DNA from 3 places in the Telluria sp. ZB4P37 genome. Region 2 is predicted to be linked to each of the others. Evidence: predicted binding sites of a transcription regulator. Region 2 holds the regulator's gene; each other region holds the start of a gene.
What was found. Region 2 encodes sigma-54, which starts transcription at its own class of promoters, with help from an activator protein. Its sites were predicted from a motif close to TGGCANGNAANCTGCTTT; they were not measured.

Region 1 (4,467 bases), on a different contig from region 2:
GGGCTCGCCGCCATTGAAGTCGCGGCGCAGGTCCGCCAGCTTCTTCTCTTCCAGGCGCAGCTCGTCGTTGAGGATCTCGCGGCGGTCGTCGTCGCGCGCGCGCTGCTGGGCCGTGTCCACGCGCGGGAAGCTGGCCGGGGTCGCGGCCGGGGCGGGCCCGGAGCTGCCGGGGTTCGGTGAGCGTACCGCGGGAATCGGCGCGGACGCGCGCACCGGCGCCGGCGAAGCAACCGGCGAGAGGCTCTCAAGCTGTTTGCAGCCGCGGCGGTTCTGGTCGGTGAATTCGACGCGACCCTGGTCGTCCACGCACTTGTAGACCTGGGCCTGTGCGGCGGGCGCCAGCGCAAGGCCGAGCCCGAGTATTGCCAACGCGCTGGCAAGACGGCGGAATGAAGTAATTGTCGTTCCCATCAGAAATTAATTTGCACAATAAACGTGCAGTCATTGTAGTCCGGCCCGACTATACATCAAGCATGAAAAAACGCGGGGAAAGCCCTCGCTTTCCCCGCGTTTGTTACCGCTGCTTACACCCATTGACGCCTGGGCGCGACAGCCGGCTTGCCTGATCGATTACGCCGAGTAGTACATGTCGAATTCGGCCGGGTGCGGGGTCATGCGCAGGCGCTGGACTTCCTGCATCTTCAGCTCGATGTAGGCATCGATCATGGCATCGGAGAACACGCCGCCACGGGTCAGGAACTCGCGGTCCTTGTCCAGGGCTTCGAGCGCTTCTTCGAGCGAAGCGCAGACGGTCGGGATCAGCTTGTCTTCTTCCGGCGGCAGGTGGTACAGGTCTTTCGTTGCCGCTTCGCCCGGGTGGATCTTGTTCTGGATGCCGTCCAGGCCGGCCATCAGCAGCGCGGCGAAGCACAGGTAGACGTTGGCCAGCGGGTCAGGGAAGCGGGTCTCGATGCGGCGGCCCTTCGGGTTCGCCACGTGCGGGATGCGGATCGAGGCCGAACGGTTGCGGGCCGAATAGGCCAGCTTGACCGGGGCTTCGTAGCCAGGCACCAGGCGCTTGTACGAGTTGGTGCCCGGGTTGGTGATTGCGTTCAGGGCGCGCGCGTGCTTGATGATGCCGCCAATATAGAACAGTGCGGTTTCCGAAAGGCCGGCATAGCCGTCGCCTGCGAACAGGTTCTTGCCGTCTTTCCAGACCGACTGGTGCACGTGCATGCCCGAGCCATTGTCGCCATTGATCGGCTTGGGCATGAAGGTGGCGGTCTTGCCGTAGCTGTGGGCCACGTTCCAGATCACGTATTTCATGTTCTGGGTCCAGTCGGCGCGCTCGACCAGGGTCGAGAACCTGGTGCCGATTTCGTTCTGGCCGGGGCCGGCCACTTCGTGGTGGTGCACTTCGACCGGAATGCCCATCGATTCGAGAATCAGCGACATTTCCGAACGCATGTCCTGGAAACTGTCGACCGGCGGGACCGGGAAATAGCCGCCCTTGACGGTCGGGCGGTGGCCGCTGTTGCCGCCTTCGATTTCCTTGTCGGTCGACCACGAGGCTTCGTCGGAATCGATCTTGACGAAACAACCCGACATGTCGATCTTCCAGCGGATCGAGTCGAAGATGAAGAATTCCGGTTCCGGGCCGAAATAGGCGGTGTCGCCGATGCCCGAGGACTTCAGGTAGGCTTCGGCGCGCTTGGCGATCGAGCGCGGGTCGCGGTCATACCCCTTGCCGTCCGACGGTTCGATCACGTCGCACTGCATGAACAGGGTGGTCTCTTCCATGAACGGATCGATGTTGGCGGTGAGCGGATCCGGGATCAAGAGCATGTCCGAGGCTTCGATACCTTTCCAGCCCGCGATCGACGAACCGTCGAAGGCGTGGCCCGACTCGAATTTGTCTTCGTCGAAATGCGAGACGGGAACGGTCACGTGATGCTCTTTGCCACGCGTATCGGCGAAGCGGAAATCAACGAACTTGACTTCGTTGTCTTTAATCATTTGCACTACGTCTGCAGCCGTCTTTGCCATTCGTATCTCCTGATTGAAAAAGGGGGACCGCGCTCCAAGTCCTCGGTAGCGCGACCACATGATGTACTTTAAAGCATGAACTGTGCCAGGCTGTCGTTATGAGTAAATGCCATAAGCTTCGTTGGATGCCTGTATGTTTGGCCATACAATCATCACCAACCGGTGCCTGTACCCCGGTGCATGCATGCACCGATTTGGTGCAAATTCAGCTACCGTGCACCATCGCAGCGCAGGATACACCGAACCAAGTTGGTGCAACGCTTTTTCTCGTCCAGAACGGATCAACCCATCATGAGCACACCTGAGTCCATTCTTGCCGCCGCCCGCGAACGCGCCGCCGGCCAGCCCTATGCCGGCGCGGTCACGCCCGGAGAAGCGTTCGCCCTGCTACAGCAAGACCCGCGCGTCAAGCTGGTCGACGTCCGCACCAATGCCGAGCGCGACTGGGTCGGCCGCGCCGCCGTGCCCGAGTCCCAGCACGTGGCGGTGCAGTGGGCCACCTATCCCGGCGGCCAGCCGAATCCCGCATTCGGTGCGCAGCTCGAGCAGGTCGCGCGCAAGGACGAGGTACTGCTGTTCCTGTGCCGCTCGGGCGTGCGCTCGCGCCACAGCGCCCGGGTCGCCACCGAGCACGGGTTTGCCGAGTCCTACGACATCCTGGAAGGCTTCGAGGGCGACCGCGACGCCGAAGGCCACCGCAAGACGATCAGCGGCTGGTGCAAGGCCGGGCTACCCTGGATCGGGGCATGACGGTGGATGCACAGGCACGCCTGGACGCCGCCAGCGAACTGGCCGCCGACGGCAGGTACGAGGAAGCCCTGCGCGAGTTCCAGTGGTTCCATGACCACGCGCTCCAAGAGGATCCAACGCTCTACGGCGTGCGCCTGTCGTATGCGCTCTACGCCTGGGTCGACCTGGGCGAGGAGTATCCGCCTGCATTGGAAGCCTTGGTGGCGGTGCGCGAACGCGATATCGCCCTCCTGCTGGCAGGCCAGGGCAAGCGCGGGCTGTTCCATGACGTGGTGGCCATCAATGACGCGCTGGGAAGGAGCCCAGAGACGCATGTCCTGTGCGTGGGGCTCGAACGCGCCGATCCCGCCCTGCTGCTCGCCTGCGCCGATATTGCGCTGCCGGCCATCATCGCCGCCGGCGACTACGCGCTGGCCGAGCGCCTGCTGCCCGCGCCCGAAGAGACCATCCGCGAGCGCAGCTGCTTCCTCATGAAGGCGTTTTCGCGCTGGCGCCGGCAGCATGGACGCACCATGTATATTCCGTCGCAAATCGACATTTATGCGAACGATGTGCGGCAGGTGCTGGCGGTGCTCGAAGAGCGCGGGCGCCACGGCGAGGCGGCGCGCCTGCGCAAGCTGGCGGTGGACTTGATTCCGGCGACTACGGTGCGCCGGGCGGTACGCGCTACGCTCTTCCCACGCAAGTAGCGTAGCCGCACACCGTAGGGTGGGCAAGTTCTTGCCCACGCGTTCACATCACGGTGATAACGACGCACCGTGATTATTCCGTGTTCGTTGAACGCCCGGCCGGCGAAGCCGGCCACCCTACGGCATCACGAGCACCTGCAATCCTGATGCCGCCCCGGGCCCGCGGTAAACGCGCTGCGTCGCCTTTTTAAAATCCTCGGGCCTGGCCGACGGAATATGCGTAAACGTCTGCGGATTCAAATCCACCAGCGGGAACCACGAGCTCTGCACCTGCACCATGATGCGATGGCCGCGCCGGAAGGTATGGTTCACCTGCCCCAGCTCGAAGGAGAGCGCTTCCTGCTTGCCCGGCGTGAACGGCTCGGGCTTTTCGAAGCTGTTGCGGAATTTCCCGCGCAATGGATTGCCGCGCACCAGCTGCTGGAAACCGCCCATGTTGACCGACGGCGGCCCCACGTCGTTGCCCTTGCGCTCCACTCCAGGCGCCGCCGGATAGGCCGCCGGATACACGTCGACCAGCTTGACCACCCAGTCCGCATCGGTGCCCGTGGTCGACACGAACATCTTTGGCACCACCGGCCCGGCGATCGTCACGTCCTCGTCCAGCACCTCGCTCTGGTACACCAGCACGTCCGGACGGGTGGCCGCGAAGCGCTGGTCCGAGACCATGTACTCGCGCGGCACGCCAGTGGCCGCGTAGCCGATATAGGGGACCGGCTTGCGCGGGTCGGCGATGTACTCGTCGTATCCCGCGCCGCCGGCCGCGGGCTGCTGCCAGCCCAGCGTTCCGTTCGGACCGAAGTAGAGCGTGCGCGCCCTGGCGGGCGCCGGCGGCCACGCCGCATACGTGCGCCAGACATTGGTGCCGGTCTCGAACGCGGTCACCGCAGGCAGGGTGCGCGCCGGCTTGGCGCCCTTCAGGTGTTGCTCGAAGAAGGGGAACTGGATCTCGCGCCGGAAGTAGTCGCTGGTCTTGGCATCGAAGGACACGTTGCCGAGACGGGCGCCGTCGCTGCGCGCCCAGCCGCCATGCACCCACGGC
Region 2 (4,467 bases):
TGACAGTGCAGGCCCTTGTGCAACCAAAGCCGCATCGTACTGACGCGCCGGCATCGACGTGCAAGCCGGATCAACCGTGCGTATTGCTACAGGTGACGCAAGGGGTGTGCGTAATCGGGCCAGACCGGCTCGAAGAATTTCGCCACCATCGCTGGCGTCACTTCCTCCAGCGTCGCCGGATTCCACTTCGGCAGGTTGTCCTTGTCGATCACCAGCGCGCGCACGCCTTCCAGCACTTCGCCGTGTTCGAAGTTGTGGCGCACCAGCGAGCGTTCCATGCGCAGGCAATCGGCCACGTCCAGCGAGGCGCCGCGCTGCAGGAGTTCGCGCGTGACGCACATCATCAGGGGCGAGCGCTGGCGCATGGCCTTGAGGGCTTTTTGCGCGAACGGGTTCTCGTCGCGCGCCAGCGATGCCATGATGGCGGCCACAGAGGCGGCGCCGAAGTGGGCGTCGATCACGGCGCGCCGGGCCTGCAGTTCACTGCTGCCTGCGGCCCGCGCAAACGGCGCGGCAAACGCACGGATCGCTGCAGGCAAACCAGCACCCGGCGTAGCTTCCACCAGCGCCATCAACTCACCCATCTTCTCGCCCGGCACGAACAGGTCCGCCAGGCCCACGTACATCGCGTCGGCCGGGCCGATCGTCAAACCGGTGAGGCCCAGGTACTGGCCCAACTGGCCCGGCGCGTGCGACAGGAAATGGCTGCCGCCGACATCGGGGAACAGGCCGATATTCACCTCGGGCATGGCGACCTTGCTGCGCTCGGTGACGATGCGCAGGCCGCAACCGGGACCGCCCTGGGCAATGCCCATGCCGCCACCCATCACCACGCCATCCATCAGCGCGATATACGGCTTCGGGTAGAAATGGATCAGGTGGTTCAGCGCGTATTCTTCGGTGAAGAAATCTTCCAGCAGCGCGCTGCCGCCAGTCGGCCCGACATGGCCCATTTCATGGAAGAAACGGATGTCGCCACCCGCGCACAAGGCCTTTTCGCTCGAGCTGGTGATCACGACCGCGTCGATGCCGGCATCGTTCTGCCAGTCGCGCAGGATCGCGGTGAGCGCGCGCACCATATCGAGCGACAAGGAATTCAGGGCTTTTGGCCGGTCGAGCGTAATGACGCCGGTGCGGTTGGCGACGCGGGTCAGGACGGTGTCGGTCATGGAATGTGCTGTGATCGAAAAAACATGCATTTTACAGAACAGTCGCGCGCATGCGAAGCACTGTAGATGCAAAAAGGGCGTCCCCTCAGACGCCCTTGCTGTCATTGCTGCCGCGCGTATTTACGCAGCGGCGGCTTCGCCGAGATCCGGCAGGCGTTTGTGCGCCACGTGATTATGATTTTGCAGCATGGACTTGTGCTTGATGACCTGGCGGTCCAGCCTGTCCATCAGCATGTCGATCGCCGCGTACAGGTCTTGCGCGGCACTGGCCACATGCAAAATTTTTCCTGATACTTGCAGGTTGATCTCGGCTTTCTGCCGTTTTTCTTTTTCGGTGAGGTTGTCGATGGCGAGGAACACGTGGGTGTCGATCACGTGATCGAAATGACGGTTAATGCGCTCGAGCTTATTCTGAACGTATTCACGAATTGCGGGAGTCACTTCAAGATGATGACCACTGATTGTGAGGTTCATACACACTCCTTTAAAATGTCGCGCTGCCCGCGCCACAAGATAGGTGTGGGCAGTGCAGTTACAGAGACTTGCGGAGGCTGACGGGAGGGATCTTGAGGGCTTCGCGGTATTTGGCAACCGTCCGGCGCGCAATGACCATACCTTGTTCCCCGAGCATTTCCGCGATCTTGCTGTCGGATAGAGGGTTCTTTGGGTCTTCTGCTCCTGTCAATTGCGCAATGAGCGCGCGGATCGCCGTGGAAGATGCTTCTCCCCCCGCTTCGGTGGCGACGTGGCTTCCGAAGAAATATTTCAGTTCAAACATGCCGTGGGGGGTCAACATGTATTTCTGCGTGGTTACACGGGAAATCGTACTCTCGTGTAGGCCTAGTGTATCAGCAATCTCGCGCAGCACAAGCGGGCGCATGGCAACCGCGCCATGGCTGAAAAAGTTGCGCTGGCGCTCTACAATTGCCTCGGCCACACGCAAGATCGTATCGAAACGCTGGCGCATATTCTTGATCAGCCACTTGGCTTCCTGCAGCTGCGCGCCCATCTGGCTTTCGCTTTTCCCCTGCTTGAGCAGGTTGGCGTAGAGCGAATTCACGCGCAGTTTCGGCATCACGTCCGGGTTCAGCACCACCGACCAGCCGCCCTTGGCGCGGCGCACGATCACGTCCGGCACCACGTAGTCGGAGGTAGCAGACGCAAAGGTCGCGCCGGGATGTGGATTGCACTGGCGGACCACGGCCTGCACTTCGCGCAGGTCTTCGTCGTCGCAGTCCAACGCCTTCTTGAGCTTGGCGTATTCGCGCTGGGCGAACCAGCTCAGGTAGCCTTCGACGATCTTCAACGCAAGGCGCCGCGTGACCATCGGCACGCCCGGCATGCGGCGGATCTGCAGCGCCAGGCATTCGGCCGCGCTGCGTGCACCGCAGCCGACCGGGTCCAGGCTCTGCACCAGTGCCAGCGCACAGCGCAGCTCGTCCATCTCGATCTCGAGTTCGGCGGGCAGGCGCGCGTGGATGTCGTCCAGCGGCTCCTCCAGATAGCCGTTGTCGTCGAGCGCATCGATCACGAGTTCGGCCAGCGCGCGGTCGCGCACGCTGCAGCCGGTGGTGCGGACCTGTTCGGCCAGGTGCTCGCGCAGGGATACGCTGCAGGCTTCCAGCTGCGGGCGGCCGTCTTCGTCGTCGCCGCTGCGCGCGCCGCCGCCCTCGCCGCCCCAGTCGCCATCCGGTTCGCCCCGGTCGCGATCATTGCCGTCCTCGATACCTTCGCCCTCCGGCTTGGCGCCCTCGCCTTCGCCGGCTTCCTGTGCCGGCTGCGTGGCCGGGGCTTCGCCGCTGGCGGGTGCGCTGTTGATGGCGCCGTCAGCCAGCAGGCGCACCGAGTGGTCGAGCGGATCGTCAAGGCGTTCGAGCAGCGGGTTATCGGTCAGTATCTGCTCGAGCTCCTGGTGCAGTTCGAGCGTGGACAACTGCAGGAGCCGGATCGACTGCTGCAGCTGCGGCGTGAGCGCCAGGTGCTGCGAAGTGCGGAGTTGCAGGGACTGTTTCATGGTCACATGCGGAAGTGTTCGCCGAGGTAGACGCGGCGCACCGACTCGTCGGCGATGATGTCGTCCGGACGGCCCGAGGCCAGCACCGCCCCCTGGTTGATGATGTAGGCGCGATCGCAGATGCCGAGCGTCTCGCGCACGTTATGGTCCGTGATCAGGACGCCGATGTTGCGCTCCTTCAGGAAGCGTACGATGCGCTGGATCTCGATGACCGCGATCGGGTCCACGCCGGCAAACGGTTCGTCGAGCAGCACGAAGCGCGGGTTGGTCGCCAGCGCGCGCGCGATCTCCACGCGGCGGCGCTCGCCGCCCGACAGCGACAGCGCCGGGTTCTCGCGCAGCTTCTCGATCTGCAGTTCGGCCAGCAGGGTATCGAGGCGCTCGTTGATCTCGTCCTTCGACATGGCCTTGCCTTCGTCGGTGCGCTGCAGTTCGAGCACGGCGCGGATGTTCTCTTCCACCGTGAGCTTGCGGAACACCGAGGCTTCCTGCGGCAGGTAGGACAGGCCGAGCACCGCGCGGCGATGAATCGGCAGGCTCGAGATGTCGGTGCCGTTGATGTCGATCGAACCGGCGTCCGACGGCACCAGGCCGACGATCATGTAGAACGAGGTGGTCTTGCCGGCGCCGTTCGGGCCCAGCAAACCAACCACTTCGCCGCATTCCACCTGCAGCGAGACGTCGCGCACCACCAGCCGCTTGCCATAGCTCTTTTGCAGGCCCTTGACGATCAGGGTGCTGCAGCCTTCGCGCACGGTTGCCAAGGCTGCCGTCATTGCTTGCCGCCTTCTGCGGTTGCAGGGCGGCGCGGGGCGATGATCAGGGTGCCGCGCCCGCCGCCGATCTTGCTCTGGCCGCTGGCGTCGTTGCGCACCTGGGCGACTTCCTTGCGGTTGTCGTAGGAAATGAACGGACCCTTGATTTCATTGGTCATGCGCCCGCTTTCGAGCTCGCGCACTTCGGCCGCGGTGAACAGCTTGACCAGCTCGGCGCGCTCGTCGTATTCGATGCGCTGGGCCTGGCCTTCGACCCACAGGTCCGGACCGCCGTCGCGCTTCTGGCGGAAGGTGGCCAGCTTGCCCGGCGCTGCGGTGAGCGTCACGCTCATATAGCCTTCCGGCGTTTCCTTGACCTGGGCGCGGTCGGACTTGAGCACCAGGGTGCCGCGCGTGAGCACGACGTTGCCGGTCAGGATGCGGGTTTGCGTGACCTCGTCGACGTCCAGGGTGTCGAAGTTGATCACGGCCTGCTTGAGCGAATCGGCGCGCTCGGCAAAGGCGCCGA
Region 3 (4,467 bases), on a different contig from region 2:
ATCGAAGGTGACCATGCCCAGCTCGCGCGACTTGTGCATGATCTCCTTGATGTTCTGGAAGTTCCCTTTCAGGATCATCTCGCCGATCGTCGGGGTGTTGAGCAGGATCTCGATGGCGGCCTTGCGGCCCTTGCCGTCCTCGGTGCGCACCAGGCGCTGCGAGACCACGGCGCGCAGGTTCGACGACAAGTCCATCAACAGCTGGTTGCGGCGCTCTTCCGGGAAGAAGTTGATGATCCGGTCGAGGGTCTGGTTGGCATTGTTCGCGTGCAGCGTGCCCAGGCACAGGTGGCCGGTCTCGGCAAACGCGATCGCGTGCTCCATGGTTTCGGTGTCGCGGATCTCGCCGATCAGGATCACGTCCGGCGCCTGGCGCAGCGTGTTCTTCAGGGCGTTGTGCCAGGAATGCGTGTCGACCCCGACTTCGCGGTGCGTCACCAGACAGTTCTTGTTCTTGTGGACGTATTCGACCGGGTCTTCCACGGTGATGATGTGGCCTGCCGAATTGCTGTTGCGGTAGTCGATCATGGCCGCCAGCGTGGTCGACTTGCCCGAACCTGTGCCGCCGACGACCAGCACCAGGCCACGCTTGGTCATCACGACGTCCTTGAGCACCTCGGGCAGGTCGAGCTTCTCGAAGTTCGGGATCTCGGAGGCGATGGTGCGCACCACCATGCCCACGCTTTGCTGCTGCACAAAGACGTTGACCCGGAAGCGGCAGACGCCGGGCAGCGAGATCGCGAAATTGCATTCCATCTCGGCTTCGAATTCCGCGCGCTGGCGCTCGTTCATCAGCGACAGGGCCAGCGCGCGCGTGACCTCGCCGGACAGGCGCTGCTGGCTCAGCGGCTTCATGGCGCCCTGGTGCTTCATGCTGGGCGGGAAATCGCTGGAGATGAACAGGTCGGAGCCGCCCTGCTGGTGCATGACCGTCAGGAGCTTGTGGATATAAGCCTGGGCTTCCGCCGGGCCGAAGGTCGAAGACATGGGTGCCTCTTAAGAACGCAGGCGAAAATCCTGCCGGGCAATTATATCGACTATGATTTCAAATAGACCGAATCTATAAGAAATCTCGGCTGACTAAAAGCCAACATTGTGTCAGGATGCACGTCAATACAGCCGCGAATCCTGGGACCGATACCTAATGACATTGACCGAGCTGAAATACATCGTCGCCGTTGCGCGCGCCAGGCACTTCGGCCATGCCGCCGAAGCCTGCTTCGTGGCCCAGCCTACCCTCTCCGTCGCCATCAAGAAGCTCGAAGACGAGCTGGGCGTGACCCTGTTCGAGCGCGGCGGCTCCGAGGTGTCGGTGACGCCGCTCGGCGCCCAGATCGTGGCCCAGGCCGAACGCGTGCTGGAGCAGACCGCAGCCATCAAGGAGCTGGCCAAGCAGAACAAGGACCCGCTCGCCGGCCCGCTGCGCCTGGGCGTGATCTACACCATCGGCCCCTACCTGCTGCCGCCGCTGGTGCGCAACCTGATCGACACCGTGCCGCAGATGCCGCTGGTGCTGCAGGAAAATTTCACCCACAAGCTGCTGGAACTGCTGCGCCAGGGTGAGCTCGACGCCGCCATCGTGGCATTGCCGCTGCCGGAGCACGGCATGTCGATGCAGACCCTGTACGACGAGCCCTTCGTGGTTGCCATGCCGCGCACCCATCCCTGGGCCGGCCGCAAGGACATCCCGGCCGACGACCTGAAGCTGGAAACCATGCTGCTGCTGGGCGCGGGCCATTGCTTCCGCGACCAGGTGCTGGAAGTGTGTCCGGAAATGGCGCGCTATTCATCGCCGGGCAACGGCATGCAGCGTACCTTCGAAGGCTCCTCGCTCGAGACCATCCGCCATATGGTGGCCAGCGGCATCGGCCTGACCGTGCTGCCGCGCGCCTCGGTGGCCGACATGCACGATCCCCACGGCCTGCTGACCTATGTGCCCTTCGCCCACCCCACGCCCTCGCGCCGGGTCGTGCTGGTCTGGCGCAAGAGCTTCACGCGGCGCGCAGCCATCGATGCGGTGGCGCGCGCGGTGGGCGAATGCAGGCTGCCGGGCGTGGACATGGTCAGGCTCGAGGTGGCTGCCTGAGCCCTGGCTGGCCGCTCATGCACCGGCCGGCGCCTTGGTTTTCCTGATCAGCGCCTACGGGCATGTTTGGCCAAGGTGTTTGAGCTTATCAATCGTAAATACGATATCGATAGCAGGCACCGACTGTCGGTATGTCTTACATCGACTCTTGGTTTTTTGGCGGGCGCTTTTCTTAACTGACTGAATTGATTCATTAATTTCAAGCTGGCCCGTTTTATGCTTTGCGTATCGGGTAGACCATCAAACAAATAGGGGATGTAATGAAACAGTTCGTCAGCCGGCTCTTCATCGGCGTATTCCTGTTGGCAGGTTCGGCACACGCAACGCAATTGAGCTTGCCTGCCGCTAATGAGATGTCCGTCGGGACGTATAACGGTTTTAATGTGTATTCCCTGGATCTGCTCAAGCAGTGTGCCGCCGCAGGCGATCCGCGCTGCCTGCCATCCTCCGGTTTGCCCGCTCAATCGTCGCCTGGACAGATCGCCGACCAGGCGATCGTCTTCTCAGGGGCCAACGGCGCAACGAACTTCCCGCCATTCGCAGCCAACACCCCGGTCAACAACCCTTTCCTGACACCTTCCGGGAACCAGGGCTCAAGCTATACCATGGCCGATGCAGGCGGCGCCTTTACTGGCGACTTGGCTAACCGCTGGGACATTTCCCTTAATGCGCTGCGTAATTACCTGGATGGGAACGAACTAGTCTTCCTGTTCGATAACAACCAGAGCGGCTCGGGTGCGGGCCAGTGGATCAATATCTGGGCCCAGGCGCGCATCGTCGACGCCGCAGGAAACACGGTCAACAACCTGTGTTTCGAGCTCAGCACGGGTAGTGGCTGCAATGCACCGGTAATCACGAATTTCTTGCCGGTGGCTGCGAATTTCTGCGTGAACAAGGTCACTGGCGCCTCGTACAACATCGGTACGGCGACAAACGCCAACTCCTGCGGCGCTGCTGGCTATTATGTAGAAAACAACTTGGGCACGAACGTCGCGGAATTTGCTGCATTCAACCAGACGCTGAACGATGCCGTCTATAACCTAGTCAACGGGAACTACTTCCTGTCGCTCGATATTCGCTACACCGGCAATAATGCAGGCGCCGAGCAGCTCTGGATTTGCAGCGATTGCGACGTGGCCGGCCCGCGCCAGATACCCGAGCCAGCGACGCTGCCGCTCATGCTGATGGGTTTCGTGGCAGCCGGCCTGTTCGCCCGCAAGTCGCGCAGCTGACACTCGCTGCGCTCGCTGGATGAGACAAAGGAGCCGCAAGGCTCCTTTGTTGTATCAAGGCCCAGTCAAACTGGCGCTGGCAGCCACGGTAATATTTTTCGACCTCGACAGTACGCTGGCCGCGACGGCTCAGCCGCCGGCCCGCACCCGCGCCAGCTGGCGGTCGAGCGCATTCGCGAAATTTCGGCTGTCCGCCTGGCTGAACGCGGCCGGCCCGCCGGTATCGACGCCGCTGCCGCGCAGCTCTTCCATGAAGGCGCGCATGGTGAGCTGCTGGGCGATGGTGTCCCTGGTGTACCACTCGCCGCGCGGGTTGAGTGGCAGCCCGCCCTTTTCCAGCACCAGCGCGGCCAGCGGAATGTCGCCGGTCACGACGATGTCGCCGCTGCTCACGCGTTCGACGATCTCGGCATCGGCCACGTCGGCGCCGATTGGTACCTGCAGCGCGCGGATGAAGCGCGAGCCCGGCACCCGGATCAGCTGATTGGCCACCAGCGTCACGTTGATGTGCGTGCGCTCGGCAACGCGGAACAGGATGTCCTTGATGACGCCGGGACAGGCATCGGCATCGACCCAAATGTGCATGATGGAAATGGAAAAAGTTGGCGGGGGTCGATTGTACCGGCAAGCCCTCCCCTGAGGCTGAAACGCGTGCCGGGGGCAAAAGCTTTAGAATCGCTGTCTTCTGCTCAACAGTTCTTGCCCGACAAGACAACCCATTCGATGAACAAGCTGGCGCTCTATTTCCGCCTGGTGCGGGCCGACAAGCCGATCGGCATCCTGCTGCTGCTGTGGCCTACCCTGTGGGCGCTGTGGATGGCATCAAGCGGCATGCCCGACCTCATGGTGCTGGCCATCTTCGTGCTCGGCACCGCCCTGATGCGCTCCGCCGGCTGCGCCATCAACGACTACGCCGACCGCGAGTTCGACAAACACGTCAAGCGCACCAATGACCGCCCGCTTACCAGCGGCAAGATCCGCGGCTGGGAAGCGGTGATGGTGGCGGCGGTGCTGTCGGCGCTAGCCTTCCTCCTGATTTTGCCGCTCAATGCGTTGACCAAACAGCTCTCGGTGGCGGCGCTGGTCGTGGCCGGCACCTACCCTTACTTCAAGCGCTTCTTTGCGATCCCGCAGGCCTACCTGGGCATC

Region 1: glnA (type I glutamate--ammonia ligase) is a predicted target of sigma-54. The motif match lies at 2,057-2,074, and genes of this name have one in related genera.
Region 3: AC56K1_RS11635 (PEP-CTERM sorting domain-containing protein) is a predicted target of sigma-54. The motif match lies at 2,292-2,309, and genes of this name have one in related genera.

What each region holds. Positions count from the first base shown of each region.
Region 1 covers NZ_JCASID010000020.1:17,926-22,392, forward strand. Annotated here, with positions in the region: gene AC56K1_RS21390 (DUF4124 domain-containing protein) at 1-369, opposite strand, end outside; gene glnA (type I glutamate--ammonia ligase) at 571-1,986, opposite strand; gene AC56K1_RS21400 (rhodanese-like domain-containing protein) at 2,278-2,736, shown strand; gene AC56K1_RS21405 (hypothetical protein) at 2,733-3,425, shown strand; gene AC56K1_RS21410 (CocE/NonD family hydrolase) at 3,543-4,467, opposite strand, start outside.
Region 2 covers NZ_JCASID010000008.1:207,024-211,490, reverse strand. Annotated here, with positions in the region: gene AC56K1_RS14855 (enoyl-CoA hydratase/isomerase family protein) at 87-1,169, opposite strand; gene hpf (ribosome hibernation-promoting factor, HPF/YfiA family) at 1,290-1,643, opposite strand; gene AC56K1_RS14845 (RNA polymerase factor sigma-54) at 1,702-3,183, opposite strand; gene lptB (LPS export ABC transporter ATP-binding protein) at 3,186-3,959, opposite strand; gene lptA (lipopolysaccharide transport periplasmic protein LptA) at 3,956-4,467, opposite strand, start outside.
Region 3 covers NZ_JCASID010000005.1:214,690-219,156, forward strand. Annotated here, with positions in the region: gene AC56K1_RS11625 (PilT/PilU family type 4a pilus ATPase) at 1-987, opposite strand, end outside; gene AC56K1_RS11630 (hydrogen peroxide-inducible genes activator) at 1,145-2,086, shown strand; gene AC56K1_RS11635 (PEP-CTERM sorting domain-containing protein) at 2,347-3,318, shown strand; gene AC56K1_RS11640 (YaiI/YqxD family protein) at 3,448-3,903, opposite strand; gene ubiA (4-hydroxybenzoate octaprenyltransferase) at 4,042-4,467, shown strand, end outside.